DNA from 2 places in the Vibrio sp. YIC-376 genome. Region 2 is predicted to be linked to the other one. Evidence: predicted binding sites of a transcription regulator. Region 2 holds the regulator's gene; the other holds the start of a gene.
The links. The regulator MetJ, encoded in region 2, represses methionine synthesis genes. The targets are predictions, from matches to a motif close to TTAGACNTNTANANGTCTAA.
Positions count from the first base shown of each region.

Region 1: metA (homoserine O-succinyltransferase MetA) is a predicted target of MetJ. The motif match lies at 1,497-1,516, and genes of this name have one in related genera.

Region 1 covers NZ_JBBWFK010000001.1:790,192-793,617, forward strand. The annotation lists gene WJM94_RS03525 (LpxL/LpxP family Kdo(2)-lipid IV(A) lauroyl/palmitoleoyl acyltransferase) at 1-379, opposite strand, end outside; gene WJM94_RS03530 (hypothetical protein) at 888-1,247, opposite strand; gene metA (homoserine O-succinyltransferase MetA) at 1,543-2,484, shown strand; gene pilW (type IV pilus biogenesis/stability protein PilW) at 2,634-3,356, shown strand.
Region 2 covers NZ_JBBWFK010000021.1:47,319-50,744, reverse strand. The annotation lists gene bfr (bacterioferritin) at 1-206, shown strand, start outside; gene WJM94_RS22705 (malic enzyme-like NAD(P)-binding protein) at 416-1,693, shown strand; gene metJ (met regulon transcriptional regulator MetJ) at 1,809-2,129, opposite strand; gene WJM94_RS22695 (O-succinylhomoserine (thiol)-lyase) at 2,353-3,426, shown strand, end outside.

The sequences.
Region 1 (3,426 bases), on a different contig from region 2:
CTTTACCATCCTTTTCTAGCGCTTCGATGTGTTCCATTCCTTTTATCGTTACGTGTCGATTGACTCTCTTATCAGACCAAAACCATGCCATTGCCGTCTCAAACAGCGCAATTCCTGAGTTTTCGATATTAGCGTTTAAAATCGCGTCTCGTTCATTCTCAGCCATGGATGGAAAACAGAGCTCAAGGTTTCGTCTTATAGTAACTTGACGCTTTTTCACAATTCGCATTGCCAAACGACCTATACTGCGTCCTAAAACTAATTGAACTTTGAAAGGAAGAAGACTGAGTAAGTACATCAGCACTATTATAAATAACGTTCCCCAGTAACGAGGCAACAGGAAATGAACCTTAAATTTAGGCTTTTTTTGTTTGATCATGAAAGTATCGTCAGATGTGCCCATCTATAAGTGATTAAAAAATCGATGATAATTGCATCTACATCTATCACTGATTGAGCTTATGGCAAAAATTACAGCGTGCGTATGTTATGGTTCTTCGACACACTACACAGTAAAACCATTACAGGTTGAGGAAGAATAGGTAAAAACGAATAAAGATGAGGAGGCACGATAACATTGATTAGAGTGATTAATCCAATCACTTTCATAATCTTTTGAATAAATTGACTTTTCCTAGCCAAAAATACGACTGCTAGGAAAATGGTGACGAACAGAACCGCTATCACCTTCAGCAAATAAGATAATTTCCTTGTGCCGCCATTTGGCGTATTGTTACAACATCCCTTCCTTTTCTCCTTCCTACTGAGCGGATTGGTAATGAACAAGGGAGACTCAAGGTCAACGGTTGAATCCGAGGCGGATTAGTTCGTTCGTGTGGGATGTTTATGAAATGCCGTGACAGACTGTCGCCACGGCGTTAACTGGCTTAGTGAAGCGTATTATTACCGTTCTTTTGATATTGCTGTGAAATCGCAAAGTAGATATGCATATCGATACGCTCTGGTGTATTGAGTAACATCTTACCTACTTCGCGCTGAAAATGGTTATAGGTACCTAACTCATCGGTCAAGCCTAGCTGCTGATAACTGGATTCGTTGACAAACATGCCATAAGCGTAGTGGTGATGATCAATGTCTCTCTGTTTGTCGTATCCAAGTTGCTGTAACGCGATATCAACCTCCTTGGGCGCGTAAGTGTTTTTATCGCCAAACAAACTTAACAGCCGGCTGGGAACTTCGTGAGCGATGCTCTGGATATCCGTTTTTCGCTTAAAAATACTGAACATAGTGTCCTCTATCATGGCTTGCCCATTAATCCACCAATATTAACTCGTTAGCATATTAACCATCAAATGCTGTAGGTGTCATTTCAATCACGTCTCATCAGAAATACTTATCTAGTCACAATTAGAAAGCACCAATGACATTCTTGATGATAATGTAATCAACGCATTTATTGCCCACATGAATGAGTAAGGATTAAACTTATTTAAAGTCACATTTCGTATCGACATCTAATTCGATTTGAGTTAGCTTTAGATGTATAGACGTCTAGATGACTGAGATTAGGGAGAGAAAGTCGTGCCAATTAGAATTCCAGATCAATTACCTGCAACTGACATACTAAGGACAGAGAACATCTTTGTAATGACAGAGACTCGTGCGGCAAGTCAGGAAATACGTCCTTTGCGAGTACTGATTCTGAATTTAATGCCTAAGAAGATTGAAACTGAAACCCAGTTTTTGCGTTTACTTTCTAACAGTCCTCTTCAAGTTAATGTTGAATTACTGCGAATTGATGATCGTCCAAGTAAAAACACACCAACAGAGCACTTAGATAACTTCTACCGCCAATTTGAGATGGTAAGAGGCAAGAATTTTGATGGTTTGATCATCACAGGTGCCCCACTCGGCCTAGTGCAATTTGAAGATGTGCTGTATTGGGACCACCTTAAAACGATAATGGAATGGGCCAAAGACCATGTAACCTCTACACTGTATGTGTGTTGGGCAGCTCAAGCAGGTTTAAAATTGCTTTACGATTTGCCGAAGAAAACTCGTAAAGAAAAATTGTCTGGCGTTTATCATCATCAGATCCATAACCAATACCACCCGATATTACGTGGGTTCGATGACACATTTTTAGCTCCTCACTCACGTTATGCTGACTTTTCACAGCATTTTCTGGAAGAGCATACCGATTTAGATATTTTAGCGACTTCCGACATCGCTGGTGTTTACTTGGCTACAACCAAAGATAAGCGAAACGTGTTTGTGACAGGTCACCCTGAGTATGACTCCCACACTCTTCATAATGAATATATCCGAGATTTAGGCGAAGGTATGGAGCCAGCGATTCCGGTAAACTACTATCCGAATAACAACCCGGATAATCCACCAGTAGCGAGCTGGAGAAGCCATGGCCATTTGTTGTTTGCCAACTGGCTGAACTACTGTGTTTACCAACAAACACCATACGATCTTGATCATTTCAGTGAAGACGCCTTCACTAAAGATGATTAATTCAATGACTTAACTTTGTGAACCAAGCCGCCATACGGCGGCTTTTTCGTACTAGTTTGCAAACCTGATCGCATAGTAATTTCTCATCAATAGGCTTTTGTCACGTAATTCATATCATTCGGTGAGATTCAGGTATGTAGGGACGAGAAATGAAAACGGTTAAGCTTGGTATACTTCTTTTGGTGGCTCAATATTCAGTGGTTGGCTGCGTCACTGTAAAAAAAGATGGAGGCCCGGTCGTTAAAGCTGACCCAGTCGCTATGGCAGAGTCACGAATCGCGTTAGGTCTTGGCTATCTGGAGAGTGGCAGCACTATTCGTGCCCATGATAATTTACAACAAGCTCTTACTCATGCCCCTCAATATTATCGAGCTCAACTTTCCATGGCGCACTATTACGAAACCGTCGGTGAAGATTCAAAAGCGGAGGATATGTACAAGCGCTCATTACGCCAACATACCAAAAATGGTAACGTCCTAAACAACTACGGGACTTTCTTATGCAAACGCGGCCAGTTCCAACAAGCTGACAAGATGTTCAACCGAGCCATTGAACAGCCGTACTACTATTTGATTCCTGCTAGTTTCGAAAATGCTGCATTTTGTGCTTTGAAATCAAAAGATACAGACAAAGCAAAGTATTACTTCACAAGAGCTATCGATCACGACCCACACAGACCAAAATCGATTTTGCAACTCGCTAAACTAGAAATTGACGCAGGTGAATACACCGATGCCAGAATAAGACTCATGCGGTTTAACCAGATGTATGGAGTAAATAAACCCGCTCTACAACTAATGTTTGAACTCGAACGTGCCGCTGGGAACGAATCACTCGAACAAAGATATCAAAAACAGTTAGAACAACTCTGATCACGATGCTTTGTATATTGACGAGTGATCCTAATAACGGAACCTTTTGAACTAGAAAAGCATTTTGAAA
Region 2 (3,426 bases):
TCAAATTGGAAATGGCCGCTATTCCGGATTTAAAAGATGCCATCGCGTATGCGGAAGATATCAGGGACTACGTCTCTCGCGATCTTTTCCAAGATATTCTCGAGGATGAAGAAGAGCATGTCGATTGGCTTGAAACTCAGCTTGGCCTGATTGAAATGTCGGGTATTGAAAATTATCTACAAGCACAGTACGTAGATGAAGAATAATCTTGGGCGTCTCAAGATTGTATTTATAAATCTTAACCTTATAGCAGAGCACCTGACTTAAAAGTTAGGTGCTTTTCATCATTATCTGGTCTAATCTCATTTTATTATCACTATTTTAAGGATTTTGCTCGCAATCTTACCTTTGAAGATTGACTTCTATCCTTTAGAATTTATTCCCCCTTACCTAAATATAAAAAAAGAGACCCCCCATGTCTGAAGACAATCGCCAAGCAGCAACTAGAGAAGAAGAACAGCGCCAACGAGCTCTTGACTACCATGCTTACCCGACCCCAGGGAAAATTGCAGTCGAGCTAACAAAACCGGCAGAAACCGCAGGCGATCTAGCTTTAGCTTACAGCCCTGGTGTTGCTGAGCCTGTGCGTGAAATCGCGCAAAATCCTGACAATGTGTATAAGTACACAGCGAAAGGTAACATGGTTGCCGTAATTTCTAACGGTACCGCTATTCTTGGTCTGGGTAACCTTGGCCCTCTTGCTTCTAAACCAGTAATGGAAGGTAAAGCGTTATTGTTTAAGCGTTTTGCTGGCCTTGATTCAATTGATATCGAAGTAAAACACCGCACGATCGACGAGTTCGTTAATACCGTTGCGAGCATTGCTGACACATTCGGTGGTATCAACCTAGAAGACATCAAAGCACCGGATTGTTTTGAGATTGAAAAGCGCCTTATCGAACGTTGTGACGTTCCTGTTTTCCATGATGATCAGCACGGCACAGCAATCGTAACGGCCGCAGGTATGCTGAATGCGATCGAGCTACAAGGCAAGAAACTAGAAGATTCCACAATCGTTTGTCTTGGTGCTGGTGCTGCGGCAGTAGCATGTATGGAGCTACTGATCAAATGTGGCGCAATGCGTGAAAAGATTTACATGCTGGATCGTAAGGGTGTGATTCATACTCGTCGTGATGATCTCAATGAGTACAAACAGCTATTCGCGAATAACACGGATAAGCGTACCCTGGAAGATGTTATCGAAGGTGCCGATCTGTTCCTTGGTGTTTCAGGTCCGAACCTACTTCCTGCAGAAGCTCTGAAACTGATGGCTGATAAGCCAATTGTTTTTGCGTGCTCTAACCCTGATCCAGAAATCAAGCCAGAGCTTGCACACGACGTTCGTAGTGACTTGATCATGGGTACTGGACGCAGTGATTACCCGAACCAGGTAAACAACGTGCTTTGCTTCCCATTCATCTTCCGTGGTGCTCTGGATGTACGTGCAAGTGAAATTAATGATGAAATGAAGCTTGCTGCTGTCGAAGCAATTCGTGAACTGGCGAAGGAACCAGTGCCAGAAGCAGTACTTAAAGCTGCTGGTGTGGATAAGCTTGAGTTTGGTACTGACTACATTATTCCTAAGCCAATGGACGCGCGTCTGTTGCCTCGTGTTGCAAAAGCAGTGGCTCAAGCTGCCGTTGACTCTGGTGTTGCTCGCATTGAGATGCCAGAAAACTACATGGCAGAGTAATTCTTCCGTCGTAAATGATGTACAAAAAATGGGACGCTATCGCGTCCCATTTTTTATGTCATTCTTTTAGTACTGGAAGCTGAACAACCGAGCGGTGTATTCAATTCAACCATAATTACTCGTCATCAAACGACTCGAACTCGATACCCATTGCTGTCATCAGCGCTTTTGCTTCTGTCGGAATATCGTCAGGGCGATCTTTACGAAGGTCTTCATCCGTAGGAAGCGGTTGTCCTGTGTACGCGTGCAGGAATGCTTCACATAGGAGTTCGCTGTTGGTAGCGTGGCGTAAATTATTGATCTGACGGCGAGTACGCTCATCAGTTAGCACTTTTAAAACTTTCAGCGGGATAGATACAGTGATTTTTTTTACTTGTTCGCTTTTCTTTCCATGCTCAGCATACGGGCTAATGTATTCGCCATTCCAGTCAGCCATTGCGTACCTTCATATTTGTAATAGGTTAAAAATAATAGAGGTGCTGATTTTAGCTGCATTTACTGCCATAAGCAAAGACATATAGACGTCTAGAAGTGTTGACGTCTCAAAATTTGACGAGTAAAGTGACAGGAACAGTAAGGGAGTGTGCAATTCATTGAATCTGAAATTTAGATATAGCGCATTCCTATTTAGAAGTCACCACCTGTGAAAGGATACACCCATGAGCATCCGCAAGCCTGCGACCATTGCTGTACGCACTGGTATCGAATCCGACACTCAATACCATGCTGTCGTTCCACCAATTTATCTATCGACAAACTATGGCTTTCCTGCATTTGGAGAAGTGCCTAAGTACGACTACACGCGCTCAGGTAACCCAAACCGTGGCTTGTTAGAAAGCGCTCTGTCTGAGCTGGAATCAGGAAAAGGAGCGGTGGTAACCAACTGCGGTACGTCTGCGCTGAACTTGTGGGTCTCTGCTTTCATCGGTCCTGACGATCTGATTGTTGCACCACATGACTGCTATGGTGGTACTTACCGTCTTTTCAATACTCGCGCCAACAAAGGTGACTTCAAAGTGCTGTTTGTTGATCAATCAGACGAGCAGGCGCTTGATGCAGCTTTAGCGCAAAAGCCAAAGCTTATCTTGATAGAAACACCGTCAAACCCTCTTGTTCGCGTCGTGGATATTGCTGCTGTATGTGAAAAGGCCAAGCAAGTCGGAGCCTTGGTTGCCGTAGACAATACCTTTTTGACACCTGTGTACCAAAAGCCATTAGATCTGGGTGCTGACTTCGTTATTCACTCTACAACGAAATACATCAATGGCCACTCGGACGTCATTGGTGGTGTGGTGATCACTAAGACGGAAGCGCATGCAGAAGAGCTGGCGTGGTGGGGTAACTGCATTGGTGCGACAGGCACGCCATTCGATAGTTACATGACGTTGAGAGGTATTCGTACGTTAGGCGCTCGTATGCGAGTGCATGAAGAGAGCTCAAAGCAGGTACTTGCATATCTGAAGCAACAATCGTTAGTAGCGAAAATTTATCACCCAAGTCTGCCTGAGCACCCAGGACACGAGATTGCGAAAAAGCAGCAATCAGGTTTTGGCTCGATGCTGAGTTTTGAGTTTGCTGGCTCATTTGAACAGCTCAAAGTGTTCGTTAAAGAGCTGCAGTTGTTCTCTCTTGCTGAATCACTAGGTGGTGTAGAGAGTTTGATTTGTCACCCTGCGTCTATGACACATCGTGCGATGGGTGAAGCCGCGCTGGCAGAGGCTGGTGTATCACAG